DNA from 4 places in the Lysinibacillus sp. Bpr_S20 genome. Region 1 is predicted to be linked to each of the others. Evidence: riboswitches for the same ligand, from Rfam matches in the RefSeq annotation. Region 1 holds a riboswitch; each other region holds the start of a gene.
The links. A riboswitch is a leader RNA that binds a small molecule or an ion and turns the genes downstream of it on or off. The one in region 1 is predicted to bind thiamine pyrophosphate.
Positions count from the first base shown of each region.

Region 2: it holds a riboswitch for thiamine pyrophosphate, as region 1 does, so the genes downstream of both, thiT (energy-coupled thiamine transporter ThiT) here and thiW (energy coupling factor transporter S component ThiW) in region 1, are expected to answer to the same signal.
Region 3: it holds a riboswitch for thiamine pyrophosphate, as region 1 does, so the genes downstream of both, thiC (phosphomethylpyrimidine synthase ThiC) here and thiW (energy coupling factor transporter S component ThiW) in region 1, are expected to answer to the same signal.
Region 4: it holds a riboswitch for thiamine pyrophosphate, as region 1 does, so the genes downstream of both, MWJ95_RS15090 (ABC transporter substrate-binding protein) here and thiW (energy coupling factor transporter S component ThiW) in region 1, are expected to answer to the same signal.

Region 1 covers NZ_JALNLQ010000002.1:429,937-438,224, forward strand. Annotated here, with positions in the region: gene MWJ95_RS06510 (vWA domain-containing protein) at 1-959, shown strand, start outside; gene MWJ95_RS06515 (VWA domain-containing protein) at 943-3,540, shown strand; gene MWJ95_RS06520 (MarR family winged helix-turn-helix transcriptional regulator) at 3,904-4,326, shown strand; gene MWJ95_RS06525 (hypothetical protein) at 4,364-4,687, shown strand; gene MWJ95_RS06530 (EVE domain-containing protein) at 4,701-5,180, shown strand; gene thiW (energy coupling factor transporter S component ThiW) at 5,246-5,746, opposite strand; TPP riboswitch at 5,987-6,094, opposite strand; gene MWJ95_RS06540 (MFS transporter) at 6,161-7,357, opposite strand; gene MWJ95_RS06545 (ABC transporter substrate-binding protein) at 8,023-8,288, opposite strand, start outside.
Region 2 covers NZ_JALNLQ010000011.1:39,831-48,118, forward strand. Annotated here, with positions in the region: gene MWJ95_RS20680 (polyphosphate kinase 2 family protein) at 122-964, opposite strand; gene MWJ95_RS20685 (hypothetical protein) at 1,167-1,880, shown strand; gene map (type I methionyl aminopeptidase) at 1,906-2,661, opposite strand; gene MWJ95_RS20695 (hypothetical protein) at 2,734-2,886, opposite strand; gene thiT (energy-coupled thiamine transporter ThiT) at 3,139-3,699, opposite strand; TPP riboswitch at 3,830-3,937, opposite strand; gene MWJ95_RS20705 (magnetosome magnetite crystal formation protein family) at 4,062-4,394, shown strand; gene MWJ95_RS20710 (AAA family ATPase) at 4,605-7,685, opposite strand; gene MWJ95_RS20715 (exonuclease SbcCD subunit D) at 7,682-8,288, opposite strand, start outside.
Region 3 covers NZ_JALNLQ010000013.1:83,063-91,350, forward strand. Annotated here, with positions in the region: gene MWJ95_RS22040 (AEC family transporter) at 1-725, shown strand, start outside; TPP riboswitch at 938-1,052, shown strand; gene thiC (phosphomethylpyrimidine synthase ThiC) at 1,189-2,967, shown strand; gene MWJ95_RS22050 (hypothetical protein) at 3,164-3,334, opposite strand; gene MWJ95_RS22055 (catalase) at 3,623-5,128, opposite strand; gene MWJ95_RS22060 (response regulator transcription factor) at 5,568-7,013, opposite strand; gene hutH (histidine ammonia-lyase) at 7,247-8,288, shown strand, end outside.
Region 4 covers NZ_JALNLQ010000005.1:258,948-267,235, reverse strand. Annotated here, with positions in the region: gene MWJ95_RS15100 (ABC transporter permease) at 1-67, opposite strand, end outside; gene MWJ95_RS15095 (thiamine-binding protein) at 67-357, opposite strand; gene MWJ95_RS15090 (ABC transporter substrate-binding protein) at 359-1,354, opposite strand; TPP riboswitch at 1,532-1,641, opposite strand; gene parC (DNA topoisomerase IV subunit A) at 1,948-4,380, opposite strand; gene parE (DNA topoisomerase IV subunit B) at 4,373-6,352, opposite strand; gene plsY (glycerol-3-phosphate 1-O-acyltransferase PlsY) at 7,035-7,637, shown strand; gene MWJ95_RS15070 (HesB/YadR/YfhF family protein) at 7,657-7,947, shown strand; gene MWJ95_RS15065 (spore germination protein) at 8,076-8,288, shown strand, end outside.

The sequences.
Region 1 (8,288 bases):
GTGTCATTTTGCCTCCAAGTGAAGCAGTAACAAAAACCTTTAAAGACCTACATTTAGAAGATTCTATGACGGCCAAGATAGATGCTAAGGATGATTACGCTGTTGATAATACACAAACGGTATTGCTACAGACAGCTACTTCAAAGGTGATTGTCGATCAAAGTATACATCAACTCATTCAAAAAGGTATGCAAACGATTAATAGCAGCGTGAAAATTGTGTCATCTTCACAGGTGGCTGACCATCAGGATGCCACTGTTGTGACGAAACAGACAGCGCTACTCGAAAAGATGGACAAGCCAATTGTATTATTTGGACGGGATGATGTTGAGAAGGTTGAAGCTTCTGGGGAAGTCGGTACAACAAGTGATGCACTGTTTGCATTTAGTGAGCTTAAAGGTATTTACGTCAGTGCTGTATATCCTGGATTCGACGATTATAAAACGATTGCATCCGTTGGAGACAGGCCATTTATTCAGCGCTCACCTAAAGGAGATTTAGTTGTATTAGCTGATATTGCAGATACAGATTGGCCGTTACATCCTTCATTCCCATTGTTTTTATGGAGTGCCGAGCAGGAGCTTTCAGAATCAATTGGTTCACTTGGAGTTTTTACACCAAATGAGCAACGTGCAGTTGCTTTAGCGCAGGGGGACTGGAGTATTTATTCACAGGAAGATGAATTTTTGTCAACCATTACAAAGGGTCTATTAACTGCCCCAATGAAGCCTGGAATTTACACAGCTCGCTCAAAAGATGAAGAAAAGCGCTTTATTGTACAGCTTCAAGCGCAAGAACGTGTTATTGAAAAAGGGACTAGCTATACGCTTGGAGAGCTTCCGGACAATGGTAAGGAAGAACAGTCAAAAACCTCGTTCGTACCTTGGTTGATCCTTATTATCGTCGTATTACTGGTTGTAGAGTGGGAGGTGCAACGACGTCGTGGATTTACGAATTGATATGCCATTAGCATTGTTGCTTTTACTTCCGTTGCTTGTGTATTTTGGCTGGACTTATTGGCGTGAACGTCAGCGACTAAAGAAAAGCCATATCGTCGTACTAGGAATTCGTATTGTGGCAATATGCTGTTTGGTTTTTGCACTTGCTGGGCCCTATCTTTTATTGCCCGTAAAGGAAGAACAAGTATTATTCTTAATTGACCGTTCTGCTTCAATGAATGGAACAGCTGATGAGATGGCCAATGCCATAGCGGAAAGTTTACAGTCGAAAAAAGATGAACAGCTTGCAGGGATTTATTCTTTTTCATCGACATTACAAACGGAAGCTATTTTATCGGATTCTTTAAAGGAAGTACCTAAATTCACAGCTATAAAAGCAACAGATCAAACAAATATCGAGCAGAGCCTACAGCTTGCATCAGGCATTGTAGATCCGAAAAAAGCAACACGGCTTGTGCTCTTAACGGATGGCAATGAAACAAAAGGAGATGCCTTGGAATTTGCAACGAAGTTTAAAGGGTCAAATATTAGTGTGGATGTGATGCCATTTAACCAACCTGTTGCTAAAGATGTATCCATGAAAAGTTTTGTAACGCCACAAGTAGCTTATGTAGGCGAGCAGCAACAGCTAGTCGCCGAAATCAATGCAACTGTAGCAGAACAAGGTGAGCTATTATTATACGAAAATGATAAGCTTATTCATCGTGAGAAAGTTGAGCTTACAGAAGGTTCAAATGTTTTTACGTATAAACATTCAGCAACGACTGAAGGACTTGTGAAATATGAGGCACTTGTACAGGTCGAACAGGATGCCATTTTTGAAAATAATAAATTAACTAGCGTCACAATGGTGCAAAGTGAACCACATTTACTTATTGTTAATGGCTATGATACTGCATCACCAATTGCAGCAGCACTTGGCAAACAATCAATTGCCCACGATGTTGTAGATGCTAAAAGTTTGCCAAATGAGCTTTCTAGTTATTTACAATACAATGCAATTATTTTTGATAATGTACCAGGGCATTTAGTCGGTGAGGCAAAAATGAATGTCATTGAGCAAGCCGTGAAAAACTTTGGTGTCGGTTTTACAATGGTTGGTGGCGAAAATAGTTTTGGCTTAGGCGGTTACTTTAAAACACCAATCGAAACTTTATTACCTGTTGAAATGGAGATCAAAGGTAAGGAACAATTACCATCATTAGGGCTTATTATCGTACTTGACCGTTCGGGAAGTATGTCTGGAACAAAGCTAGAACTCGCGAAAGAGGCGGCCGCTCGCTCAGTTGAAATGCTACGAACTGAGGATACGCTCGGGTTTATTGCCTTTGATGATCGACCTTGGGAAATTATTGAGACAGGGCCACTTGGCAATAAGGAAGAAGCTGTAGATACGATTTTATCTGTAACGCCAGGTGGGGGTACCGAAATTTATGGATCACTTGCTAACGCCTATGAAAAACTAGCTGATCTAAAGCTACAGCGTAAGCATATTATTTTATTAACGGATGGACAGTCACAGCCAGGTAACTACGAAGACTTAATTGCACAAGGAAAAGAGAATGGCATTACATTATCAACGGTTGCAATTGGTCAGGATGCAGATGCCAACTTACTTGAAGCACTTAGTGATATGGGCAGTGGGCGTTTCTATGATGTCGTCGATGAGCAAACGATTCCTTCTATTTTATCTCGTGAAACAGCCATGATTTCACGCACATATATTGAAGATAACCCATTCTATCCAACGATATTTAATGCATCTGGCTGGAATACGTTATTTACAAATGGTGTACCTAAAATGAATGCTTATATAGGCACTACAGCAAAGCAGGGAGCCACGGTTATTGCAGAAAGTGAGAAGGAAGATCCAGTACTTGCAGAATGGCAATATGGCCTTGGCAAAACATTTGCCTTTACTTCTGATTCTACAGGAAAATGGACAGGAGACTGGGCAAGGTGGCAAAATTGGGGCACGTTTTGGCAAACGCTTATTTCAAAAATGCTACCAAGCTATAACGATGTTGCCTATGATGTACGTCTAGAATCAGACGGCACATTTGTCATCACTGACCCAACAAATGAAGCGGCGTTTTTAGATATAGTTGCTGTCAATGAGGCGGGTGAAGAACTTGAAACGCAGCTAGAAACAATTTCAGCATCACAAGTTCGAGCAGTCGTACAAGCAGAACCAGGACTAATCTTCTTCCGCATAGCCGATAAACAACAGGCTATTTACCAGGCAGGCTTAAGTGTACCTTATAGTGCTGAGTATGAATTACGTCCAGTGAATGATCAGCTTGTCAAGGGACTGACAAAGCAAACAGGCGGCTCCGTATTGAAGGAACCGAGCGAAGTATTCCGTGAATTTACGAAAAAAGGAGCGGAACGTCAAAATATTGCAACATGGCTTTTATTAGCAGGAATGCTACTATTCTTTATTGATATTACGATTCGACGCTTCGGTTGGAGCTTCCTAACAAGACCAAAGAAAAAAGAATCACCTGTAGAGGAAAAACAAATACAGGCAGAGGACACAAATGTTGCCCAGCTATTAAAGGGCATGAAAAAACGACATTAGTAAGTTAAAACGGTGGTTCATGGGTTTTTAAGCTATGAGCCATCGTTTTTTTGCATTCTATCTAAAAAAATGACAATCAACTTTTTAGTATTAACACTTTCAGCGATTATCACCCAACATTTAAATTTTATCGACGAACTTTCGCAATTTATCGACCAACATTTAAATTTTATCGACTAACTTTGGCGTTTTATCACCCAACTTTTAATTTTTATCGACATCCACCTTCTAAAGAGATGCGCAAATTTTCTGAGACAGGTAAAATTTTACTTGTAAATAATGTATATAAGTGTAATAATTGATGATAGTAATAAAATATTACTATCATTTTTACGTACTATAAATTTTTGTGGGGGATCGTACATGACCAATATTATGAATTCTTTTGGTTTTCTAAGCTTTAAATTAGCCGAGGCTTTAGAGGAAAATCTCGAGAAATATATCAACGAAAAATTTCAAATGAAATCGAGAGAAGTCGGGATCATGATTGCTGTAAAAGAAAAGAAACTTAGCCAAATTCAAATAGGGCAGATTTTAAAGCTGGATAAAAATAGTGTCCGCTTTTTTATCGATGATTTAGAAGAAAAAAAGTATGTTTATAGGGAAAAAAATCAAGAAAATAGAAGAGAGAATTTAATCTGCCTTACAGAACAAGGTGAAAATTTGGCAGAAGAATTAATGAAGACCCTTGCGATTTCTGAGAATGAAGTTTTACAACTACTTTCATTGGAAGAAAAAGAGCAGTTGAAAAGTATTTTGACAAAAGTATATGAAAATCGTACATAGTGCTTAAAACCTTATCAATTAGAAAGAGTGATGACAGATGAAAGCAGTAGAGGTTATGAAAGAGTATTTAAAAAGAGCACAAGAAGAGGGTCAGGATTTATCTGACATGTATGCAGATCACGGGGAATTGAAAAATTTTAAAGGTGAAATTTTTAAAGGCAGAAAAGAAATACAGAACTTTTATATGTCACCTATGCCGAAAGGCTTTAAATTAACGATCCAAAATATTGAAGGCGATGATCTAGAATGTAGGGCAATTGTTTCCACTACTTGGGATGGTTTACCAAACCCAGTATTTCTGGAAGAAAGGTTGATTCTTGAAAATGAAAAAATTAAATCATTTACAATGATCCCAAAATAAAGGAGACTGAAGCATGTCATTAAATCCTAAAGGAAATCCTCTTCCCACGCCTGAAAGAGACACGAAATATTGGATTGGCGTAGCATCTCTCAATCATGTGCAAAAAGGAGTTGATGGAGGGTTTAGCCAGCTATGCCATGGCAAAGAAAGACCTTTGAAACGAATGAGAAAAGGAGATTGGATTATCTATTATTCTCCTAAAAAAAGTCTAGATGGTAACGAGCCTATAAGAGCGTTTACCGCAATTGGAAGAGTAAAAGACGAGAAAATATACGAGTTCCAAATGGCAGAAAATTTTATCCCTTATAGAAGAGATATAGATTTTTATAAAGATGCAAAAGCTGTGCCAATAAAAAGGATCTTAGATTATTTGGAATTTGTAGAAGATACATCGAAGTATGGTTATAAATTCAGGTTTGGTCATTTTGAAATAAGCAAAAAAGATTTTTTATTAATTGCACATGAAATGGGATTACCATTGAAGTATGGCTGAATTTGTTTAGAATAAAAAACGTTACTTTCTTAATTTATTGCCATAAAGAAAGTAACGCATAATCATTATTTAAGTAAAGTGTTAAGGTTAGTTACAAATACTGTCTTTCGCAAATTGCTAGCAATGACAACGCCTAATACAGCACCAATAGTACTTGAGGTTAAAAAAGCAGGCATGAAAAATAAAGCAGCAACGGATGTCCCCATAAATAAATGTGCGTAAGGTACTGCAATGAGTGAGGCGATAATTCCTGTCCCGAACATTTCGCCGACACCTGCTAGCCATTGCTTGCCGCTATATTTATAGGCAAGAGCTGCACACAGTGCACCGATAACACTGCCTGGTATAGCTAATAATGAACCTGTACCTGTTAAAATCCGAATAATGGCTGTGACGAGGGCGACCATAACAGTAGGCACTGGTCCAAGAATGATAGCACTAATAACATTGATGGCATGCTGTACAGGGTAGGCACGCGCAATTCCCGTTGGTATTGAAACGAAGGTAGAACCTGCTACGGCAATTGCTACTAATAAGGCCATGATTGTTAACTTTCGAATTGACATAATTTCCACTCCTCTGAAATATGAATTTAATAGTGATCGCCGGTAGATGCGGAAGTTCCGCCGCAAAAAGCATGAAAAACGCCGCTAAAGGTGTGAGTTCCGCCGCAAAAAGCACGAAAAACGCCGCTAAACATAGAAGTTCCGCCGCTAAAGCGCAAAAAACCGACAATAACAATAAAAACCAGAAAAAAAGCCGCTTCCTAAAAACAATAGGAAGCGGCCCTGCATTTACATAGTAAAAAGCAAGTGTCGCCACTTCCCTCCGCTAGTGTGAACTAGATCAGGTTCAAAGGGTCCGTATATGACCATATACGTCTCAGCCTTTTAAAGACTCCCCTAGTGGTAAAAATTCATTTGTCAGTTATCCCCATAATTATGTAGCATACTACTAGAAATAGTCAATAACTTTTCAGACTATTTTGTATCAGGATGCATAAGATGTGGTGCTTTTTTCATTGTCCAAATAAGGGCAAGGAAAAAGCAAGCCATTAAAATAATAGCTCCGACAATATAAGGGCTATTCATATTCCAATCGAATAATATACCTGCTAAAGCTGGTCCAATCATATTCCCAAGACTCATATACGCATTGTTCAGACCTGCTGCATAGCCTTGTTCATTCTCGGCAATCTTTGAAATCAATGTGTTGACAGCTGGACGAATCAACGTCGTAGCTGTAGAGAAGATTGTCGCTACAATCAAAATAAATGCAAAACCAGATACAAATAATATTAAGAAAATCGAAACGGCTGCAATAAATAAATTGACTAATACTACCTTCATTTCGCCGAAGCGATTAAACAGCGGTGTAATAATAAACATTTGTACAACAACACCAAAAGCGCCACCCACAACTAAAATAATAGCGATATCAGTAGGTGTGTAATTAAATTTGTCAGTCACAAATAACGATAATGTTGTTTGGAAATTAGCAATTCCGAAAGAAAATACAAGCATGATAATTAACATCACAAAATAAGGCATACGGACTGAACGGGCCATCTGCTTAGCAAGATTATCCCGCTTCTGTGCTCTTTGCGCTGTGTTCGGCTTAGTAGCAGGCAATAAAAAAAACGATAAAATAGCTGCTAAGATCGCTGCAATGCCTGCCGTATAAAACGGAAAATGCAAACTAACTTTTGAGAGGAATCCACCGATACCTGGTCCAATCATAAAACCAAAGGACATTGCTGCCCCGAGCATACCCATACCTTTTCCTCGTTCCTCATATGTTGTGACGTCTGCCACAAAAGCCATTATAGGGGGCGCAACAAATGCAGATCCGAGGCCACCTAAAAAGCGTGCTAAGAAGAGCATCCATACATCAGTAGAAAGCCCAAAACCAATTTGTGCAAGCCCCGTTACTATAAGACCGAAAATAATGAGATTTTTTCGACCGTGCTGATCCGAAAGATTCCCAGCAATAGGAGAAAATACGAATTGTGCAAAAGCGAACGTCGCAATTAACATGCCAAGTACTTGTCCTGCAGCACCAAATAGTTTTAAATAATCAGGCATGACAGGAATAATAATACCAATACTCCCCATTGCGATAAACATATTAAACATTAAAATATACAAAGCCGCCTTATTAGACTTCTGCTGGGTCATCGAATACCCCTTTCTTTATTAAAATATACTACAGTCTACCACAAGGTTTATAGGTTTGCTATTGACTATAAGTCTGAAATAAGAATTCAGATGACCTTCCGGCAAAACAAGTGGTTGATTTCCGTTCCGACTGGGCGCTTTGTTGCTGTCGCTTCGCTTTCGCACAGATAAAACATTTGCCGCTGACGCTTCGCTTTCGCGCAGAGCAGAGCTTCCTAGGGGCGTCCGATGAGCCGCTTCACTCGCGTTGCTCGCTCCAGGGTCTCGGGCCAACAGATGTCTTTTGCGCGAAAGCGTAGTGCAACGTAGCGGCAGCAGCACGGATGTTGGTCACGAAGGCATTATCACAGGATGTGATGGTTTTAGCCTTCGTTCCTCTATCGCTAATCCCCAAGGAGTCGCCCAGTCTCCACTCCAATCAACCACTTCCCGGAATGTATCTTTCTTACATAACACTCTAATTTATAGTAATAAAGCGATGTATCCTAGCCTCTTTTTTTTCGTTTAGCTAATGGTAGACTTCTATGGGGAAACTGGGTGCAGTATTTGTTTTAATAATTAGAATCCCACACCTGAAAAATTAAAAAATATAACATCAGAAAAACGCAAGAAATCAACTTTTCTAAAATTGATTTCTTGCGCTTTTAAGGTTTTCAGTTTTGGGTTTAGCGAATACTCATTTTAAATTCTAAGAAAAGCTCATTGTATTTGCCTAAGTAATCAGGACCTAAGTTTTTATAAACTTCTAATGTTTTACGTTGCTCTTCAGATGGGTAGAAGCGCTTATCAGATACGACTTCTTTATCCATTAACTTCATCGCTGCAATATTAGGAGTAGAGTAGCCTACATAATCAGCGTTTTTAGCACCTGATTGAGCTTTCAGCATAAAGTTAATGAAAGCATGTGCGCCATCTATATTTTTTGAAGTTT
Region 2 (8,288 bases), on a different contig from region 1:
TTGGTTCAACTAACAATCAGCGGGTAAAACGCCCACTGATTGAAGTTTTACTTTATTGTATGTAAAAAAAGATGCTGCTACAACTAAAACATATCGTCTTGTTGTTACAGCATCCCTAACATTATTTCATTTTTTGTTTTTGTTTTGATTTTTGTTTTTTAGGTTTTTCTTCTAACAATTCAAGGCTAGACGATTCAGCATCTTCTAAATGGGCTTTGCCTAATACATTCGTTAAATGAAGGCCTCGTTTTTGTGCCTCGCGTTCGATATGAGCTAGTGTTTCTTTTAGCACTTGTACACGGGCATATTGTTTATCGTCTCCTGGTATTAGAACCCATGGCGCATTTTTCTTATCAGTCTTCTCAAACATGTCATTCGCAGCTTCTATATACTGAGGTGTTTTTTCACGATTTCGCCAGTCTTCGTCTGTTAGCTTCCAAGACTTATATGGATCTTCCTCGCGTTCTTTAAAACGTTTAAGCTGTTCCTCATCAGATACTTGAAGCCAAAACTTAATAACAATATAATCTCCTGCTGTTAAAATCTTTTCGAAATTATTTATTTCTTCGTATGCACGAGACCACTCTTCTTTTGTTGCAAATCCTTCAATACGCTCAACTAATACACGACCATACCACGAGCGGTCAAAAATAGCGATTTGTCCATGCTGTGGCAGCTTTCTCCAAAAGCGTTGTAAATAATTGTAGCGCAATTCATGAGGCTGAGGTGCTGAGATTGGGTGTACAATATAGCCACGTGGATCAGCACGTTCAATGAGACGCTTAATAGCGCCACCCTTGCCAGCAGCATCCATACCTTCAAATACTAGAATTAGCCCAATCTTATTGTTTAATAAAAACTGTTGAGCATTTAACATTTCATATTGGAGTACTTTTAATTTCTTTTTATACATCTTCTTATCCAGTTTAACTGATAAATCTAGATCATTTAAATTTTGAGTCATTAAAACTTCACTCCTTACTTTTAATAATCCTATTGTACTAAAGAAACATATAAGTGCATATCCAAATGGTAAATTGTAGATAATTTTAGCGAAACAACACGATACATTGTTGGAAATTTCCGTTATAATGAAAATATAATGTGACAGTCCTATACTTATTTGTCTTTTCCCTATACAATTTAACACGAAGGGAGAGGAAAACATGCCTCGATTTTTTTTGATGACAATCACTTATATTGTCTCACTCATCCTAACCTTTTCATCCTATTTCATGAAAATAAACGGTCAAACTTCTTTAGAAATTTCAAATCGTTTTCCAGTAATATTTGCACCTTTTAATGTTAGTTATGTGATTTGGATTGTAGTTTACGTGTTACTTGGTTATTGGTTAGTAATGAATCTAAAAAAGACATCTATGAAACAGACTGTTCTCTTTAGTAGCATATGTATCATGCAGGCGTTAGCAATTGTGGTTTGGCATCACGAACTATTTATCGTATCCATTGTCAGTTCGTTTATTTTAGTACTGTATTTGTTTAAGTTGTACAAGACGTATCCTCTTAGCAATAATTCACCCATAGGTCGTTTACCCTTTTCGATTTACTTCGGATGGGTTACATTTAGTCTGATGACAAATGTAAGCTTTATGCTAACATCTTATCAATGGAATGGTTTTGGCCTTAGTAATCCACTTTGGGCAGTTATTTTACTAACAATTGGAGTAGCAATCGCGCTACATATTCGATTCCATTATTTTGATATTATCTTTCCAAGTGTATTTATCTGGTCCTATATTGGGGTCGCTTTACATAATGGTTTTGATGAGCTACTTGTCACAACAGCAGCCTTATTTTTATGTGGAGTTCTTCTTGTCGGTATATTATTTATTAAAAAAAATCCTGCCTACCAAAAATAAATTGGTTAGCAGGATTTTAACTTTTTTATTGTTCTTCAAGTGAAGTTAAAACAATTGGTTTGTCTTTCGTAACGATGATTGAATGCTCAATTTGAGCAACGAATGATTTGTCAGGCGTAACGAATGTCCATCCGTCACCAGCTTCTACAATATGCTCCGCTTTCGCTGAGATAAATGGCTCGACTGCAAGCACCATGCCCTCTTTCATAATTGTAGAATCCCATGCATCATAATAGTTTAAAATGTGGTTTGGCTCATCGTGTAATGAACGACCTAAACCATGACCTGTTAGATTCATAATCACTGTTAAATCATTTGCATATGCTTCACGTTCAACAGCTTTACCGATTTGGTTTAATTTTGATCCGGCTTTTACTTTTGTCATCGCACGATCGAAAGCACTTTTGGCTACGCGACATAGCTTTTCTTTATCCTCATAGCCTTCACCTACTACAAATGAAATTCCCGTATCAGCAAAGTAACCATTTAATGAACCAGATACGTCAATATTGACGATATCTCCTTCTTTAATCACTCGTTGACCAGGAATACCATGTGCAACTTCCTCATTAACACTAATGCAAGTGTATCCTGGGAAATCATACTCCCCTTTAGGTCCAGAAACCGCTCCTGCCTCAGCAAACATTCGGCCAGCGATTTCATCTAATTCAAGAGTTGTTACACCTGGTTTTGTAGCAGCCTTCATTGCCTCACGAATTTCAGCACAAATACGGCCAATTTTTTTAAAGGCTTCAATCTCTTCTTGCGTTTTTACAATCATTTTTAACGTCCCTTTCATCTAATATCTCTATTTAATATAACATAACTTTTTATACATAAAACGCTAAACGCTTTAAATATTATATGCCGTCATAAATTGTAAAGTGCTGAAAACAGGCTTATCTCCATAACGTGGAGTTGATTTCCGTTCCGGCTGGGCGCTTTGTAGCTGACGCTTCGCTTTCGCTACAGATAAAACATTGTTGCTGTCGCTTCGCTTTCGCACAGAGCAGGGCTTCCTGGGGGCGTCGGGGCAACAGGATGTTGGTCACGAAGGCGTTATCACAGGACGTGATGCTTTTAGCCTTCGTTCCTCTATATCGCTAATCCCCAAGGAGTCGCCCAGCCTCCACTCCAATCAACTTATTTACATGACATACATTTTAATATATGCAAGTCCTAACTAGCTAAAAAAGCAACAATCTTTCATTCAATTCAATAAAAATAAAGCCCTCCACTCATGTGAAGGGCAAAATAGTTATGATTTTCGTTGCATTAATTGAGGTGCTGCTGTAAATAACAGGACGCCGACAACTGCTGTTAAAATCGTTGCTGGTAGCATATATGTTCCATTATAGATAATTGAATAAATCCACGCATTTTGATCACCAGCATACTCTTTGAAAAATACAGCGCCTCCAATAGTATGTGCTGCATAACGTAAAAAGCCTGCTAATACAGTCCCTAAAATAATATAAAGCGCCATTTTCTTTTTGTTTAAATCTTTTGCAGCCTCAAGCACCGGTCGACGCACAACGGCCGCTAAGCCTACTACTGTAAAGGCAATGCCATAATCTAGCGTTCCTTGAAGCCAATGCACTATTGTAGCACCAAACATTGTTTGCATTACACCAATGAGTAAACCCGTTGTCATGCCTGGAATAAGGCCCCATCGGAATGCTATTAAAATTATTGGCACCATCACTAGACTAACAGAGCCTCCTTGTGCCCATACTTTAAAGGAAACCTGATCTAGCACAAGACCAATCGCTGCGAATATCGCAATCTCCACTAGCATTAAAAGTTTTTTACTGTCCAAAAATATTCTCTCCTTTGTTCCGATGTAGGATACAAGAGCAGGAATAGAAATCAGTTGGCAAATATGTCCCTACCTGGCATCAATAAAGATAAAAAAACGATGCCAGGACAGAGCCTCACATCGTAATAGTGTCGGTTTCTATCCACATCCCTACGCAAGCGTTAACTTACAGGTTCAAAGAGTCAAGGCATCACGTGCCCAGTCTCAGCTGACATCATCAGCCCCCCTTGTGGTCGTTACATCTTAATTTAGTTGAACAACCTCATTGTACGCAAACACTGTTATGATTACAACCTCTTCCACAAAATTTTTTGAAACTTTACTGTTTTTCATGCGTAAATATTAAAAAAGGAGGTACTACTATGGAGAACCAAAAAATTTTATCTGCCTTTAGTTATCTCAGTATTTTATTCGCACCGTTTATTGTGCCATTAATCGTTTACTTTGTTGCAAAAGATAGCGATGTAAAGAGTCACTCTATTCGAGCACTAATATCACATTTAATCCCAGTCGCTTTCGGAATTATTTTATTTGCCGTCTTTATCTTCTCAACTTTAACATTCAACAATCTTGACCCTGATTTAGGTAGTAATAAGTTTCTTATCATTTGGTTAGTTTCATTCGGAATTTACTTTCTTGTTTCAATAGGAGTTGTCATCTGGAACATTATACAAGCTGTTCGCGTTGTCCGATAAGTTTCATTCCAATCTCACCTTGAACGGAAAGTACTAAAGGAGCTGTTATTTTGTGAAAGTATCTAAAGTTGTTAAAGTCGCCGTAAAATTAGCACCTATCGCTATCCCAATTGTAAAAAAAGTAATCGCTGCAAAGAAAAGAACTAATCCTAACGTAACTAAAAAATGATAAAGAGGCGTTTTTCCACACAATGGAAACACGCCTCTTTGTTATTTCACTTCAAAATATGTTTGACTATGACCGTTCATTGCTTTTTCAACATGCAACACAGCAGGCATTGTAGCTTTTAATTCCGCAACGTGTGAGATGACTCCAATCATACGTCCGGAATCTTGTAAATCAATAAGCGTATCAATCGCCTTATTTAACGCTTCTTCATCAAGAGAACCAAAGCCCTCATCAATAAACATCGTTTCAATGCGAATATTACCTTGAAAACTTTGAATGACATCTGCCATCCCAAGGGCAAGACTTAATGATGCATTAAACTTCTCTCCCCCTGATAATGTTTTAACATCTCGTAATTGATCCGTATAAGCATCATACACATCTAGTCCAAGCCCACTTTGCTTAGCATGCTTTTCTAAGCGATCTGAACGCCGTAGCTCAAATTGACCGTTAGATAAATGATAAAGCCGGACATTTGCTGCCTCTGTAATTTTATCTAAATAATTGATTTGAATATAACGCTCAAAGGATAGTTTTTTCACATTTTGCCCATTTAGCATTGCATACAGTTCCTTAACTTGTCCCGCCTCTTTTTCAAGTAAACGAATCTCCTGTTCGGTCTCCTCAACTTTTTCGATAAAGTCCGCACAAGCCTTCGCAAATCTTTCCATTTGTTGCAATACTTTAAAGGCTTCTTCATAGGTTACACGAAGCATCTCTAACTTTTCTTCCATTGCCATTAAATCTTGTTTCTCTTGGCCTTTTAGATGCTTCTCTCCCTCAGTAATTTGTACCTGTAATGTATGGATTTGTAGTGCATACTCATTGCAAGCCTTCCTTAAAGCTTCTATTTGCAACACGCTTCGCTTCCCAGTAGCAAATTCTTCATAGCTTTCAAAGCCTGCTTCGGCCATACTTACTGAAAATTGCTCGCGCTTTTCATCCATTTTCAGCTTTAATTCCTCAAAAGCTTGTTTTGCTATTTCTACGGTCATTCTAGCATTATTCGCCGCTTCCTTGGCAGATTGTAAGTTTTGTTGACTGAGATTCCAGGCAGTTTGTAAGGCAATCTTTTGTGAACCTATATTCGCAATTTCCTGCTTTAATGCTTGTAACGTCGTAAGGTTTTCTGGGATATGCTTTTGCTGCTCTTCCACAATTGCTTGTTGTTTCGTTAATTCCTTCGTCTTCTCAGCTAAATATTGCTCTAGTTTTATTTGCTTTTCTTGTTGTTGTTCCATTCGTGCACGATGATCCTTTTGTTGCATACGTACATCAGACAATTGATTGTTCACTACTTTTAAGATTGTTATTTGTTGTTCTACGTTTTGCAAGGAAGCTACAATTTGTGCTTGATTGGATTGTTCAATCTCATTCATTTTTAACTGTCCGAGTGCTTCTTGTAGAAGATGCTTTGTAGAATTTAATAAAGCTTCTTTCTCTATAAACTTGCGCTCATCAGTACTTGCCTGTCCTCGTAAATCTTCTACTTGCGCTAATTCGATCATCTCTAATTGTTCACGATGTGTTTCGAGATGTGTTGTACTACCGCATACTGGGCAAGGATCTCCGTCCTTCAGTTGCTGTGCTAAAATACTTGCCTGACTCGCAATCCATTGCTGCTCCAACTTTTGAAGAGCTTGCCTACTTTCTTGATAATGGACATTAGTAGTGACTACTTCCTGCTCCGCTGTTTCAACTGCTCTAGTATATTTCTCAACTTGCGCTAATAATGATACTTGCTCTTTAAGCTTTGGTAGCTGTTCTAAATAACTTTCATATGGCTCCAGTTGTTTTTCATACTGTTCAATTGTTTTTGTTAGTTGCTGAACTTGCTTTTGTCCAGCTTCTACGATTTTACGATTATCTTCTACTGCTAGATTTGCAGTTGCAACATATTGTTCAGCTATTCGCATTTGCTGCAAATTATTTTCATATGCCTCGAATGTTGGTAATAATACTTGCAACTGTATTTCATGTTGTAGAATTTGCTGACGTTCAGGTTCTTTCGCCTCTTCAACATTAAACTTTTCTTGTGCTATTTTTAACTGAGCTTCTGCGTTTTGTTGCTCTGTGATAGCTTGCTGATAGGATTGTTCTTTACGATTTTGCTCGGCACGTAAATCGATGCATTGTTGCTCAAGTGCGACAAGTCGTTGTGCTTTCTCTGCTAAAGCAATTTCACGTTCTTTTGCGCTATATAAAGCTTGTTCTTCCAGCAATGCTTGTAGGCGTTTCTGACGATTAGCTTGCTCATCAAATTGTTCATTTAATGTTTTTGCTATACTATAAAATTCTTGCTCTTTTTGATGATGCGCATAAGCTTCTTTATAGCGCTGCTGCTCCAATTGTATACATTCCGTATAATAAGTTTGCTCCTCTTCCAAAGCCTTCTTCAACTGATGCATATTTTCAGTATTATTCGTAATGCAAGTAAATAAAGATGATGAACGCTGTGGTAAAGCCCCAGCAATTTGGCCAAGGAGATGCTCCTTTAATTGTTTAGCACGCAATAAATCACTTTCCGCTTCTTTTCGTTTTGCATCAAGTCTTTTAGTCATGGCACCAAAGCGGTCTGTTTTAAAAATTTTGCGCAAAATCACTTCTTTATTCGTAGAATCTGAGGTTAGTAGCTTACGAAATTCTCCTTGTGGTAGCATAACAATTTGACTAAACTGATCCTTTGTAAGGCCTATTATGTCCTGAAGCTTTTTATCTACCTCTAGCGTTTGCTGCTTTTCTACAATACTATAATCAAGCGTGTCTCCTTTGATTTCAGCCAGCTCAATTTTCTTACCCGTAACACTTTTGTTTTTTGCTTTAATATGACCTGGCTGACGTAAAATTTGATAGACTCTATCATGCATTTCAAAAACGAGCTCTACAGCCGTATACACATCATCGTCCGCAAACCCACTTCGAAGCATAGCAGTATCCTGACGATCTTCACCGCTACCGGATCCGTAAAGTGCATAGCATATAGCATCAAAAATCGTCGTTTTCCCGGCACCTGTTTTTCCGGAAATCGCAAATAGGCGATGTTCACCAAGCTGTTGAAAATCAATAACCTCTGTATTTTTATATGGACCGAATGCAGTAATTGTTAACTTTAAAGGCTTCATTTTACTGTCTCCCGCTCCTCATCTAATAATTCTTGTAGCATCTCTGTAAATAGACGCTCTGTATCTTGATCTGGCTGTACGCCAATGATATCTGTAAAAAATGATCTAAATAAATCGATGTCTTCTACCTTCTCTGTCTCAAGCGCCTGAATTTCATGCGGTACCTCTTGGCGTATTACTTTACGCTCAACATGCATCGCATGAGGAAACACTGTACGAATACGTTCCATCGGCGAAGTTACTGACGTTGTATCTGTTAAGCGTACAAATACATAATCATCACTTGGCGGCAGCTGCAATATATCATCCATTAAGCCCTCCACCACACGTAAATCCCGTCTTGCTATAAGCTTTCGCTTTGTGACGTTAACTTCTCCCTGCTCATCTAGTTCAACTATTAAAAAACCCTTCTCATGTAAGTGCTCAGATAATGAATACTTCAATGGAGAGCCAGCGTATCGTATCGTTTCATTCAACACAAAATGCGCTTTATGCAAATGTCCAAGCGCTGTGTAATTAAAAGGCTTAAATAACGCTGCATTTATGCAATCCGAGCCGCCTATTGATAAAGGTCGCTCAGAATCACTCGTATTCGCTTCCTCT
Region 3 (8,288 bases), on a different contig from region 1:
TTATTCTACTTTTCATAGGAAGCCAAATGGTGCTTAGTCACTTTCTAGCAAAGGGACTCAGATTAGTAAAAACAGAGGCAGCTGTATTTAAAAATAGTGTTGTCCTCATTAATTCAGGCAATTATGGTATCCCGGTTGCGCAAATGATTTTTGTGACCCAGCCGATTGGAGTAGCGATTCAGGTCATTCTTGTCATATTTCAAAATATGACGACCTATACTTATGGCTTGTACAATTTAATTTCTTCAACAAAATCGGGCATGTCAATTATAAAAGACTTCCTCAAAATGCCTATTATTCATGCGCTTATTATTGGTGTGGCAATGAACTATTTTAATATCGCTATTCCGCAGTTTGTAAGAATTCCGATCGACCATGTGGCAGATGGCTTTATTGCTATAGCGTTAATAACTTTAGGGGCACAACTATCACAACTTGAAATCAAATCCATGTTCAATAAGATGGTATACATAAGCTGTTTTACACGACTAATCTTAGGGCCTACCGTAGCATTGCTTATCATTTTTGCGCTTGGTCTTGATGGTGTCGTGGCACAATCACTTTTTATAGCTAGTTCGTTCCCGACTTCGCGTAATAGCTCTAGTCTGGCATTAGAATATGACGTAGAATCAGCAACTGCTGCACAAACAGTTTTATTTTCAACCATCGTAAGCTGTATAACGGTGACGATCGTGATTTATGTAGCGGAACTGTTGTTTACCTAACAGCTATAAAAGTCGATAAAAACTGTAATTGTTCCGATAAATCTTCAAAGTGTTCATATAAAAATGAATTCATCACAATAACGTTTCTTGAGGGCCTATGTGCTTGCTTTCTAGAGTCTCATCTGACGCTGACTCTTGGTGAATGTACCAAAAATAATAAAATGAAGCTTCCATCTATTAGCAATATCTGCTACACTAACATCAAACTTAATAGCATTAACTAGGGGAGTCTGATGAGTCAGGCTGAGAGGGAAACGCTTAGAGGTTTCTTGACCCTTTGGACCTGATCTGGCTCATACCAGCGTGGGAAAGTTAACCATTATTGCACTCTATGTTATTTGCAATAACTTTACCTTTACATTCTTAGCCGGATCCAAAATTATTATTTGGATTCGGCTTTTGTTTTTGTTGGGGTTAGCTAGATTCGGTCCTTGTATAAATGTAAAAGGGAGCGAAGTAGTTTATGACAACAGTTAGCGACAAGAATATTACGATTATGTCTAGTTTTGATGGAAGTAAAAAAGTTTATGTAGAAGGATCACGACCAGATATTTTAGTGCCAATGCGTGAAATTGCATTAAGTCCGACGACAGGAAGCTTTGGGGAAGAGGAAAATGCGCCAGTACGTGTTTATGATACGAGTGGTCCATACACTGATCCAGCGTATAAGGTGGATATTACGAAAGGATTGCCAGCTTTACGTAGTGCATGGATTAGAGAACGGGGTGACGTTGAAGAATACGAAGGTCGTACGATCAAGCCAGAAGACAATGGATTCCGTAATGCTGATGATCCACGAATGAAAGAAAACGTTTTTCCGGATTTATCTAGAAAGCCTTTGCGTGCGAAGAAAGGTAAAAATATAACGCAGCTTCACTATGCTCGAAAGGGGATTGTTACTCCAGAAATGGAATTTGTGGCGATTCGTGAAAATATGGACCCTGAATTCGTGCGCTCAGAGATTGCGGCAGGGCGTGCTATTTTGCCATCAAATATTAATCATCCTGAGGCCGAACCAATGATTATTGGACGTAATTTCCACGTAAAAATTAACGCCAATATTGGCAATTCGGCGGTGTCATCCTCTATTGCGGAAGAGGTAGAAAAAATGACGTGGGCTACACGCTGGGGTGCTGATAACATTATGGATTTATCAACTGGTAAGCATATTCATACGACACGTGAATGGATTATCCGTAATGCCGCGGTGCCAGTAGGGACGGTGCCGATTTATCAAGCGCTAGAAAAAGTAAATGGTGTGGCAGAGGATTTAACGTGGGAGGTGTATCGTGATACGTTAATCGAACAGGCTGAGCAAGGCGTTGATTACTTCACGATTCATGCAGGGGTATTGCTGCGTTATGTGCCATTAACGGCTAGTCGTGTAACAGGCATAGTGTCTCGGGGAGGCTCGATTATGGCTCAGTGGTGTTTATATCACCATCAAGAGAGCTTCTTATATACTCATTTTGAAGAAATTTGTGAAATTATGAAAACCTATGATGTTGCCTTCTCTTTAGGTGACGGTTTACGTCCTGGTTCTATTGCGGATGCAAATGACGAGGCTCAGTTTGCAGAGCTAGAAACGTTAGGAGAATTAACGCAAATTGCCTGGGAGCATGATGTCCAAGTGATGGTGGAAGGGCCAGGGCATGTGCCGATGCATCTGATTAAAGAAAATATGGATAAGCAGTTAGAAGTGTGTAAGGAAGCCCCTTTCTATACTTTAGGGCCCCTGACAACAGATATTGCTCCTGGCTATGACCATATTACATCGGCCATCGGTGCTGCAATGATAGGCTGGTATGGTACGGCAATGCTATGTTATGTGACGCCAAAAGAGCATCTTGGTTTACCGAATCGCGAGGATGTTCGTGTAGGGGTTATTACGTATAAAATTGCTGCACACGCTGCAGATTTAGCGAAGGGGCATCCGGGAGCACAGCAGCGTGACGATGCACTATCTAAGGCACGCTTTGAATTCCGCTGGCGCGATCAATTCAACCTATCGCTGGATCCAGAACGTGCAGTCGAATATCATGATGAAACCTTGCCTGCGGAAGGGGCAAAAACGGCGCACTTCTGTTCAATGTGTGGACCTAAGTTTTGCAGTATGAGAATCTCACAGGATATTCGTAATTATGCAAAAGAAAAAGACTTAAATACGACTGAAGCGATTCACCAAGGGATGCAGGAAAAGGCCGAGGAATTTAAAAAAGCAGGCAGTCAAATTTATCAATAATTATTAGAATGGGCTTGTGTCTAAATTAGGCACAAGCTTCATTTTGGTTCATGCCAAAGGTGAGGAGGTGAATGCGGATGTGGTTCCCTTTCTATGGTTGTGCAAACACCTAATTAATGAAGATAAAACCTTCGGCGGGTCACGGATTTTCAAAGGAATGAATTGCGCAGGCACAATTAAAATCCGGACGCATTGTTTATCTGCGTGGAAGTGATGCGTTGATATAAGTTGATTGGAGTGGAGGCTGGGCGACTCCTTGGGGATCAGCGATAGGGGAACTAAGGCTAAGAGCATCACATCCTGTGATAACGCCTTCGTGACCAACATCCTGCTGCTGCCGCTGCGTTAACACTACGCTTTCGCGCAAAAAACATCTGTTGCCCCGACGCCCCCAGGAAGCTTTGCTCTGTGCGAAAGCGTAGTGTAACGAAGTGACAGCAACAAATGTTTTCTGTAGCGAAAGCGAAGCGTCAGCAACAAATGTTTTATCTGCGCGAAAGCGAAGCGGCAGCGGCAAAGCGCCCAGTCGGAACGGAAATCAACCACACATTATAGTGATGAATCCTTATTTTGTAATTAAGATAAAAAAACTCCATGTGAAGATGCCTTCACATGGAGGAAAAGTTGGATTTGGATATCAATAATAAGTGGAGAATTAAACGTTTGTTGCTTGTTTTTCGTATGGATTTGAAAGGTCCATACCTTCTAATGAAAGACCCATAGCTTTTGCTACACCCTCACCATATGCTGGATCAGCTAAATAGCAGTGAAGGATGTGACGACGTTTGATGAACTCTTCAACTGATGCCATATCATTAGCAGTATTTTCGAATAGGCGTTGTTGCTCTTCGGCAGTCATTAGGCGGAATAGTTTACCTGGCTGCTCGAAGTAGTTGTTGTCATCTTCACGGAAGTCATGGATACCGGCATGACCGTCAATACGTAATTCAGGCTCTTTATAGTCTAAATTATGCTCCCATTCACCATAGCTATTTGGTTCGTAACCTAAAGTTGAACCAAGGTTGCCATCGAAACGCATAGCACCATCGCGGTGGAATGAACGGAATGGGCATTTTGGTGCGTTTACAGGAAGCATATAGTGGTTTACACCTAAACGGTAGCGTTGTGCATCTGCATACGCAAAGATACGACCCTGTAACATTTTGTCTGGAGAGAAGCTAATACCAGGGATAATGTTAGATGGGGCAAATGCAGCTTGTTCAACTTCAGCAAAGTAGTTGTCCGGATTTTTGTTTAACTCGAATTCACCCACAGGAATTAATGGGAAGTCTTTTTTATACCATACTTTTGTTAAATCAAATGGGTTATACGGTAATTCTCGAGCTTGTTCCTCTGTCATTACTTGAATGTACATTTTCCATTTAGGGAAATCGCCTTTTTCAATTGCCTCATAAAGATCGCGTTGTGAAGATTCGCGGTCATTACCGATTACTTCAGTAGCCTCAGCACCAGTTAAATTTTTAATGCCTTGCTCTGTACGGAAGTGGAATTTAACCCATACGCGCTCATTTTCGGCATTAATAAAGCTATAAGTATGAGAACCGAAACCATGCATGTTGCGGTATCCAGACGGAATACCACGGTCAGACATGACGATTGTTACCTGGTGAAGCGCTTCAGGTAATGAAGTCCAGAAATCCCAGTTTGAATTCGCGTTTTTCATATTTGTACGTGGGTCACGTTTTACAACGTGGTTTAAATCTGTAAAGTGTAAAGGATCACGGAAGAAGAATACAGGTGTGTTGTTACCAACTAAATCCCAGTTACCTTCTTCAGTATAGAATTTAAGTGCAAAGCCACGAATATCGCGCTCAGCATCTGCTGCACCACGTTCACCTGCAACTGTTGAGAAGCGTGCGAACATTTCAGTCTTTTTCCCAACTTCTGAGAAAATTTTTGCTTTTGTATATTTAGTAATATCATGCGTTACAGTGAAAGTACCGAATGCACCTGAACCTTTAGCATGCATACGACGTTCAGGAATAACTTCACGATTGAAGTTTGCTAATTTCTCAACTAGCCATACATCCTGGAGTAATAGAGGACCACGAGGACCTGCTGACATTGAATCGTGGTTGCTTACTACTGGAGCACCACCTGCTGTTGTAAATCGACGGCTACGATCATTTCCGTTTGTCATATTAGTTTACCTCCTAAAGAAAATTGTGAGTCAAACTCTTCATCAATAACTATAACAAATACAAACTAGAATTGCTAGTAAATTATAATCATTATCGTTAAAGAATTCTTATAGTAAGATATAAACTATAAATATATGCTAGATTTATAGAATTTATGAATAGTTTTTACCACAAATTTAGTTTTTCTAAACGTTTTCGAGAATTATTTGAATAAGTTATAAAGAAGAGAGAGAACAAGAATAAAAGAAATTAAAAAGAATTCTCTTATTTATTTATTATTATTGAAAATAAAATATGTTAATTGAAAAAATATTGATGGCAATGAAGACTAGGAGACTACCGGTCCTCTGAAGCAAGCTAGTAGAGGACCGAAGGATGAAGCATAAAAACACTTTCTCCCAAAGCGCAAGTCGAACGTAAAGAATCCATTGAGCCCATTTACGCTTTACGATAACGATGAGGCGTAATTCCGATGTGCTGTTTAAAAATTTTAATGAAATAATTCGAATCATCAAAACCATTTAAATAGGCAATTTCACTAATAGCAAAATCCGTTTCCACAAGCATCTTTGTAGCATTATGAATGCGGACCTGCTGTAGGTAGCGCTTCAATGGCAAGCCTTGCTTCTTTGAAAAAATGGTACTTAAATAATTGGGGCTAATCCCTAATTTATGGGCGACGAAAGGTAAAGATAACCCACTATCCTGAAATTGTTGGTCGATAATTTCTATGGCCAGTTCTACATAGTCAGCCCGTTTTTCCATTCGTGCCTCACGAGCTAATTCAATCAGTCTTTGTGTAAATGATATGATGCTATTTAGAATGGTATAAAATATAGGATGTTCAATAATTAAATGGAAAAGCTGACGATAATTTTGCTCAATTGCGGCTTTTTCATGTAATTTATACTTCAGCATAAAGCGTCGAATTTGTGCCAAAACACTTGTTAGATGAATACGTAAGTCATCTTGCTTGTAATAAATTCCCTCGTTAGATAGTCGATATAAAAATGCTTTGACAGCCTCAATATTGCCGTCCTCTAAACTACTTATTAGTAATTGTTGTTCTTCGGGTGTTAGCAAAGGATCGAAGGGCTGTGTTTCCAATTGTTTGCTTGCATAAAAAATGTGTCCATAGCCTTCGTAAAAGCTTTGATGGAGTGCCCGCTTTGTTAAGGTATACATATTCTTCATGGTAGTCGGTTCCCCATCATAAATGCCGATATTTAAAGAGCTATTATTTGTTACTCGCCATTCCTTCATTAATGTACGAACATCCTTCTCTAAATCATTTGTTTGGAATAGACAAACAATTTTTTCTGATAAAGGATAAATCCTCATACTAGAATAAATAGGCGTTTGCTGAAGCCAGTTGTATAGTTTGGTAAACATTTCGGAATGCTCGGGCTCGATCATTGTGAAATGGATATTTGGCTCTAGCGTATTAGTTTTACTATCTAAAAAAAGTTGATAGTAAAAAGATTCATCTGTAGCTTCTTGATACACTATTTCTGCCTTGGGTGTTCGAAGGGAAATAGCGGTGAGTTTTTGCTTTAATACTTCTAAATCAATTGGTTTAACGAAGAGATGTGCGACCTGTAAGTCGATTGCTTTTAATGCATTTTTAAACAATGGCTCTGTTGTCATAGCTAAAATAGTTCCGGAATGTTTTTGTAAAACACGATAAAGTGCAGTTAAACGATTATTCGAGAATAGGTCAATATTGAGTAGTATCACCTCAGGCTCAAATTGCTGGATACTTTGAAGTGCTTCATTAATAGTTGTACTTATTTCAATCGTTACATCGCCAGGAAAATATGTATGTAAAAACCAACGGATTCCTGAAAGATCAGTGGAGTCTCTATCAATTAATAACAACTTCAAAACGGCAAACCTCCCTTAAAATTTTCTAGTTTCATAAAAAAATACTATTATATTATTAAAATAACAAAAATTCTGAAATAATTCATGTTTTCTCTTTTAAAATTCCCTATTTTCTGAAAAAAGGAGTTAGTACAATGGAGTTAGCGTTATTGTTATTTATTTTTTGTAGCGATAGCGAAATGGATTAACAGCATTTTTACATAGCTCTAAGAAAACAGGGGGATGTCATTATTATGAAGTCTATTATTGAACTCGATGGCAAGACATTAACAAGACAACAAATAGGGAAAATTGTAGACGGTAGTGCCACGGTAGCTCTTTCTCAAGATAGTGTGGAGCGTATACGTTTAAGTAGGGAACGAATTGAAAAGCGTTTAGCTGAGGGGCAAACGATTTATGGTGTGAATACAGGCTTTGGAAAGCTAAGTAATATAAAGATTGAAGAGGATGACATTGAACTTTTACAGTTAAATTTATTGCGCTCAGATGCAACGGGTGTCGGTGCACCGTTCCCAACAGATGTGGTGCGTGCCATGATGGTTTTACGTGCCAATGCTTTAGCTCGTGGTTTTTCAGGAATTCGTCTGGAAACAGTGCAGCTACTATTGGATTTTATTAATAAAGGGGTCCATCCGGTTGTACCATCTCAAGGTTCAGTTGGAGCAAGTGGAGATTTAGCGCCGTTATCACATTTGGCTTTAGTACTAGTAGGTGAAGGTAAGGCGGAGTTTAATGGAGAGGTTATGAGCGGCAGTGCGGCGTTGCAGCGAGCCGGACTAACACCTGTCCGACTACAGGCTAAGGAAGGGTTAGCGCTTGTAAATGGTACACAAGCAATGACGGGTATCGGAGTTTTAACAGTGAACGAGGCAGAGCGTATTGGGCTAGCGGCAGATATGGCAGCGAGTTTGACACTTGAATCACTGAAAGGGATTACTTCAGCATTTGATCCAGCGCTTTTAGCGGTAAGGCCACACCCAGAATTAGAGCTTGTTGGCGGACGAATCCGTAAGTGGCTTGATGGAAGTAAACGTGTGACAAAGCAAGGTGAAATCCGCATGCAGGATGCCTATTCACTACGTTGCATTCCACAAGTGCATGGTGCTTCATGGCAGTCGTTTTTCTATGCCGAGGACCGCGTGAAAACTGAAATGAATGCAACAACAGATAATCCAATTGTTTTAGAAAATGGAGAAGTATTATCTGGTGGGCATTTCCACGGTCAACCAATTGCATTAGCAATGGACTTTTTAAAGGTCGGTGTAAGTGAATGGG
Region 4 (8,288 bases), on a different contig from region 1:
GTTCCCAGATGAATAAGAGGAAGGCGATAAAAATTATCGTCCTTCCTTGTTTGAAAGCTTGCTTCATCACTTGTATTTCTCCGTTAGCGTATCCATTGTAATACCAGATGGCTGATATAAAATTTTCACTTGCGTAATAACATTGATTGCTCCGAGCTCAACCATCTTAGCATTCATTTTTTCAATAATTTGTAGCAAAGTCGTTAGCTCGCCCTCCATTGTCGTTTCTAACGGATGCACTTCATATTTCACCCCTGATGCGTCAATAACCGCAATCGCTGCATCGACAAAGGGGATCACATCTTCATATGTTTTAGTTTTCGGGATAATTTGTACACTTATTAATGAGTTTGCCATATTACTTTGTCTCCTTTTTCGGTAAAAAGTCGTTTGTAAATGCTTGTTTTGCGTTAAACTCGCCCTCTAAAACTTTGTTGTCGGCCATCCATTTCGCGTAGTTTTCCCAGACTGCTAGTTTTTGCTCACCCCATTGTGTAGCGTCGTCTTGATACTTATCTGCTAGCCATTCCTGACTTTTATGCACAAGATTCTTATCTAAATCAGGAACCGCTTCTAGTAAAATATCAGCTGCTTCATTAGGGTGATTTATTGCATACTCATAGCCCTTTGCTACAGCAGCGACAAATGCTTTTACCGTCTCAGGATCATCCTTCATCATTTTTTCATTTGTAGCAAGTACAGGTGTGTAATAATCTAGCTGCTTGCTATAATCTGTTAAATAAAGCATGTTCAGCTTTTCACCACGAAGTTCTGCTTCAATACCTGTCCATGCATAATAAATCCATGCAAAATCAATATCTTTTTTCATCATTGTGAAGAAATCTAAATCGCCTGCATTGACGATATCTAACTTATTAATATCCGCATTTTCTGTTTGCATAAGTGACTGTAATACAGCCTTTTCAAGTGGTGCACCCCAGCCACCGTATGTTTTACCTTCAAAATCCTTTGGTGATGTAATACCTTTTGATGCGATAGATGCGAAGCCAGAAGTATTATGTTGAATAATCGCTGCAATCGATACTAAAGGTACATCCTGCACACGCGCCTGAGTAATTCCTTCCTGATAGCTTACGCCAAACTGAGCCTTCCCAGACGCTACGAGCTGATCTGCACCCGCTTCACCAGGTAATACAATATCAACATCTAAGCCCTGTTCCTTAAAGTAACCCAGTTTTTCCGCGACATATAAACCTGTATGATTTGTGTTCGGTGTCCAATCAAGAACCACCGATACTTTTGTTAATCCATTAGCATCCTTTTTAGCCTCTTTTTCGCTACAACTCGCTAATGTGAAAAGTGCAGCCATTAGGACCAATAACCATTTTTTCATGCCGAATCCTCCAAGTAAGTAGTGTGAAAGTGTTCATGAATGAATGTCTGTACCAGAAGAAAGCGTATTCATAGTCTTTTTATACGAAAGGCCTGTGCATGCATCAAAAAGTCCGAAAAACATAAAAAACGCCTAGGATTCCTCCCAGACGTTATACAATCAGTATCAAAAACTTTCTTTTTTTGAATAGATGTTCCCTACGCTGGTACGAGCCAAATCAGGTTCAAAGGGTCAGCATCTATCGGACACAATCTCAGCTGGCAACACCAGCCCCCCTACATTCTTTCCATATGAACTTTTCGATGATTATTATACCCATAACTATCCGGAAATGACAAGGCTCTGTTTACCGATTGCGCAGTAAATATAAATTTAACAGCATAAATCTCTATCTTCAAAAACTCCATTTTCTGACATAGACCAGTCCATTGATGAAATTTTCTTTATCAGCGATAATTGGGAGTTTATCAGCGATTCTGTTACTTTATCAGCGAATATCAGAAGTTTATCAGCGATTGCCCTAGTTTATCAGCTGAAAAAACAAATAAAAAAAACCCAGCTCTCAAAAAGAGCATGGGCTAGATAAACGAATTTTATTTCTCTTCTTTTTTGACTGTAAAGACATGTGAAATGGCACCGTCTGTCGCAATATCTACTTTAAAGGAGCCGTTGGAGTGGCGATCTGCTCGGGTTAATGCTTGTACATCAAGAATCTCTTGTACGCCTTTTTCCGTCTCGATTGTAAGCTGTTCCTCATCAGTAACTTTTTTGACAGCCACGATACGATGTGGGTTCGCTTTTAACTCTGTTAATACTTTTAAGCCGCGTTTTGCACGACTTGTCATTTCTACTTCGGCAACATTCATTTTCTTCACAGCACCGCGATGTGTGACAATCGCAACATAGGCCGTGTCATTTGGCGGTAAAACATTGATGCCGACTAATGCTTCTCCATCTTTCAGCGTAATCCCTTTGACGCCACCTGTTTTGACACCCGTTACCGGCAATTCCTCTATTGGGAAACGAATCGCATAGGCAGTATCTGTCGTTAACATTAGTTCTGCCTCGTCCGTCACAATGTCTGCAAAAATCATTTCATCGCCTGACTTAACATTCATCGTTTTGATTGGTTTCGAATAGCGTGTAACAGCATAATCAGCTACAGGGGAGCGTTTAATTTGTCCATCCTTCGTAGCTGTTAAAATATACGTATTGGCCTGTTCGAATGTTTCAAAACCGTATACAGCAATAATAGACTCATCTTCCCCAGTCGGCACGATACTGGAAATATGCTGACCAAGATCCTTCCATCGAATATCAGGTAGTTCATGGACAGGCTGATAAATATAATTGCCTCGATTTGTGAATAATAGTAAATGATGCTGTGTATTTAAATTTGCTTCATATAATAAATAATCGGAATCCTTCATCGCAAAATCCTGACCATTCGAAGCTGCATGTGAGCGTGTAGATGTACGCTTAATATAGCCATCCTTTGTAACTGTCACAACGACCTCTTCACTTGGCACAAGGACATCTAATGTAATTTTGATTTCTTCAATTTCTTGTTCGATTTTTGAACGACGTGGCTCTGAAAAACGCTTTTTAATATCCTGTAGTTCTTGTTTAATGACACGTACAAGTTTTGCTTCGCTATTAAGAATACCTTCTAGCTTCGCAATCAATTTATTTAACTCTTCCTGTTCAGCACGTAATTCAGTAATATCCGTATTCGTTAAACGGTATAATTGCAAGCTCACGATAGCCTCTGATTGCACTTCCGTAAAGCCAAACTTCTCCTGTAAATTTGTTTTGGCATCGCGTTTATCATTTGAAGAACGAATGGTTGCAATGACTTCATCTAAAATGGACAACGCCTTTATCAAGCCTTCCACAATATGCGAACGATCTTTAGCCTTTTGCAAATCGTAAATGGAGCGGTTCGTTACGACTTCCTTTTGATGGGCAATATAAGAATCGAGTAACAATGGCAATGTCATCATTGTCGGACGACGATTATGGATCGCAATCATATTAAAATTATAGGCTACTTGTAAATCAGTTGTTTTGAACAAGTAATTTAAAATCCCTTGTCCAGGCACATCTTTTTTCAGTTCAATCACTACACGTAGGCCAGTACGATCCGATTCATCACGAATTTCCGAAATTCCTTCAAGGCGTTTATCTACGCGTTGCTCATCGATTTTCTTTACAAGATTCGCTTTATTAACATCATATGGTAATTCAGTAATAACGATTTGCTCTTTGCCGCCTTTAATGGGCTCAACAACTGCTTGCGCGCGCACGATGATTTTACCGCGACCTGTTTCGTATGCCTTTTTAATACCATCAACACCTTGAATAATACCACCAGTTGGGAAATCAGGCCCTTTAATGACTGTCATTAATTCATCAACAGTCGTATTAGGGTTATCTAAGCGCATAAGAACACCGTCTAGCACCTCATCAAGTGCGTGCGGAGGGATATCCGTTGCATAGCCGGCCGAAATACCCGTTGAGCCGTTGACTAGTAAGTTCGGGAAACGCGCTGGTAAAACAGTTGGCTCCATATCCTGATCATCAAAGTTTGGTACAAATTCAACCGTTTTCTTGCCGATATCGCGTAGCATCTCCGCTGCAATAGCAGAAAGTCTTGCCTCTGTATAACGCATCGCGGCCGGTGGGTCACCATCAACAGAACCATTATTCCCGTGCATTTCAATAAGCATATGACGCGCTTTCCAATCCTGACTCATGCGGACCATTGCTTCATAGACTGAGCTGTCACCGTGAGGGTGATAATTACCGATAACATTACCGACCGTTTTTGCTGATTTACGGAATGGTTTGTCGTTCGTATTGCCCTCCGTAAACATTGCATATAAAATACGTCGTTGAACAGGCTTAAGACCGTCACGTGCATCAGGCAACGCGCGGTCTTGAATAATATATTTACTATAGCGACCAAAACGGTCACCCATGACTTCTTCTAAAGGTAAATCTTGAAACTTTTCAGTACTACTCATGTTGGTCCTCCTCTTGTTGGATGAATTCATTGTCTAAAATATTTGAATCATCCTCCATACCGAAGTTTACATTGGCTTCGATCCATTTACGGCGCGGCTCTACCTTATCGCCCATTAATGTTGTCACACGTCTTTCAGCACGTGCACCATCCTCAATTGTTACACGAATTAATGTACGCGTATCAGGGTTCATCGTCGTATCCCACAGCTGGTCAGCATTCATCTCACCAAGACCTTTATAGCGCTGTAATATGTAACCCTTTCCAACTTTTTTAATAGCCTTTTGTAAATCATTTTCGGTCCAAGCGTATTCAATCACTTCTTTTTTACCAGTACCCCTTGAGATTTTATAAAGTGGTGGTAACGCGATAAATACCTTTCCAGCTTCAATCAATGGTCGCATATAACGATAGAAGAACGTTAACAGCAGCACTTGAATATGCGCTCCGTCCGTATCAGCATCGGTCATAATAACGACTTTGTCATAAGCAGAATCCTCAACTGAGAATTCTGCACCGACACCAGCACCAATGGCATGAATTATCGTTGAGATCTCCTCGTTTTTCATAATATCCTGAAGCTTTGCTTTTTCCGTATTAATGACTTTACCACGCAATGGCAAAATCGCTTGGAACGTACGATCTCGTCCTTGTTTTGCAGAGCCTCCTGCTGAGTCACCTTCGACTAAATACAGCTCGTTTTTCGCTGCATTGCGAGATTGTGCAGGTGTTAATTTTCCAGAAAGAATTGTACTGCCTTTTTTACTCTTCTTGCCGTTTCGCGCATCTTCACGTGCTTTTCGAGCCGCTTCACGTACTTGTTGCGCACGAATAGCTTTCCGCACAAGAGATGCAGACAATTCAGCGTTTTCCTCAAGCACATATAAAATTTGCTCCGAAACAACACTATCTACGGCCGAACGTGCCTCACTCGTCCCAAGCTTACCCTTAGTTTGACCCTCGAATTGCAGTAAATGCTCTGGTATACGAACAGAAACAACCGCCGCTAAGCCCTCTCGAATGTCTGTCCCTTCAAGATTTTTATCTTTATCTTTTAACAAACCTATTTTGCGTGCATATTCATTGAAAACACGCGTTAACGCAGACTTAGCTCCTGTTTCATGTGTCCCGCCGTCACGTGTACGTACATTGTTAACAAATGAAAGAATTGTTTCTGAGTAGCCATCGTTGTATTGGAAGGCAAATTCTACTTCGATTTCATCTTGAATCCCTTCCACATATTTTACAGGATGAAGTACATCTTTCTCCTCATTCAAATAAGCAACGAAAGCTTCAATTCCGTTCTCATAAAAGAAAACATCATTTTTGCCTTCCTCGCGTTCATCGATTAACTCAATTTTTAAGCCTTTCAATAAAAATGCTGATTCACGTAAACGTTCTGCAAGCGTATCATAATTGTATTTTGTTACAGAGAAAATTGTGTCATCTGGTAGAAAATGAACAAGCGTTCCTGTTTGTTTTGTTTGTCCTACCTCTTCTAATGTCGTAACAGGATGACCACCATTTTCAAAACGCTGACGATACTTCTTACCATCGCGATGAATTGTTACTTCTAAAAAAGTTGATAAAGCATTCACAACAGAAGAACCTACACCATGTAAGCCACCGCTTGTTTTATAGCCGCCTTGTCCGAATTTACCACCAGCATGTAAGACTGTAAAGATGATTTCAGGAGTTGGTTTCCCCATTTTATGCATACCTGTTGGCATTCCTCGGCCGAAGTCTCGAACGCTGATACTTTGATCTTTATGAATAGTGACAATGATATGAGAACCAAAACCAGCCAGTGCTTCATCCACCGCATTATCTACGATTTCATATACTAGGTGATGAAGTCCACGGCCATCTGTAGAACCGATATACATGCCGGGTCGTTTTCGTACCGCTTCTAATCCTTCTAATACTTGAATGGCGTCATCATTATAGACGCTTGGTGACTGTTTATTCGCCAAAAAATTCCCCTCCAAAAAACAAACGCATGTTCTATTTATATTCTCTTCCTAATAATAATAGCATTTCCTAACAATATCTAGTGTCAGGCCCAATAAATTTTTAAAATTTCCTCACAGCTTCGTCGTTTTGATCTGTTTACCGAAAGAAAAATTTGCAATAGTTGCTTCAATATGTATTAAGAACTCTTCTATTCCCTTGACGTAGGGCAGCAAGCTTTAGTTGCATAAATAAAACAACAAATGACTAACTTCTGCTCATTACTCTTTTTTAACGAAACGCTGAAGGCTTTGAACTTTCATTAAAAAGCATTTGAATATTCTCAGAAAAATATACAGTCCAATACTAAATGGGTTTCTTCTGCCTAAAGAAGATTCATACTAGCTTACTCTAGAAATTAAAGATAGACTTCTATTCTACCAAAGGAATGAGTGATTGACAAAATTGCCATTTTACCTATATTTTTAGAAAGGGCTTTCATGCTGTCTACATGAATCATGTCAAAAAGCCTAACCTCAGTTTAAATACATAGAAATCCTTGCAAAATAGTTATCTTTTGTAATGAATTCAAGATACACGAAGAAATCTCCTTCATGACATTGTAGATTATAAAGAAAAAGTGTAAAATAATTGTTACATATTATTAGTACCAAGTGATAATTTATGAATGAAAGGAGTCCAGCTATGCTAAATGGACTTATTATTTTATGTGCTTATCTAATCGGCTCAATACCTTCAGGATTATGGATAGGCAAAATTTTTTATAAAACGGATATTCGTGAACACGGAAGTGGTAATTTAGGTGCGACGAATACATTTCGTATTCTAGGAAAAAAAGCAGGAATTGTCGTGACAATTATGGACGTCTTAAAAGGTACGGCAGCCGTATTACTTGCAGCTCTTCCTGTATTCTCTGAAGTCTCCATTCACTCGCTAATTCTTGGACTAGTAGCCGTAATTGGTCATATGTTCCCGATCTTTGCTGGTTTCCGAGGTGGGAAAGCGGTAGCAACATCGGCAGGTGTTCTTTTAGGTTATTCATGGCCTCTATTTGTCTTACTATTTATTGCTTTTATTGTAACATTAAAAATAACGAAAATTGTAAGCTTAACTTCTATGATTGCCGCTTTAGTAGCACTAATCTATTCAATCGTTTATTATTTTGTTACCGGTGATTTTGCGTTAGGTATTTTAGTAGCATGTTTATTTACCTTTATCATGTATCGTCACCGAGCAAATATTGTCCGCATTAAAAATGGTACCGAACCAAAGGTGAAATGGCTATAACGAGGAGAGGAACATTCGAATGAATATCACACTAACAGATAAAGCCCTGCAATGGTTTCAACAAGAGATGGAAGTAGAATCCGGAGATACAATTCGTTTTTATGCTAGATACGGTGGTTCCAGTCCTTTTCACGAAGGCTTTTCTCTCGGTATGACACGTGAAGAACCAATCCAAATCGGTGTAAAGACAGTGATTGACGATATTACCTACTATATTGATGAAAAAGATTTATGGTTTTTCAATGATCACGATTTATATGTAGATGTGGATGCTTCAAATGACGAATTAAAATATGAATATAAAAAATAAAGCAGTGTTTCCTTTCGTTTATGCGAAGGGAACACTGCTTTTTTTATATGAAACACTTCCAACCTTGGTTTATCTTCTCTCAAAGTTGTACATTCTATATTTATGTAAAATCTTGAGGAGGAAAGAACATGTCTATTTCTAAAATTGCTGATACCTCCCAAAACAATGACCAACTGTATAGTTCTCTTTCGCAAAATTTGAAAATGATTAAAAATACACTTGGGAATAGTAATGACCTTGTCATTCGAGAAATTACCATTGGAAAAGCCGAACAATTTACGTTAGCCATCATCTATGTAGATGGCTTATCCGATAAAATAAGCATTTCTAATGCTGTAATT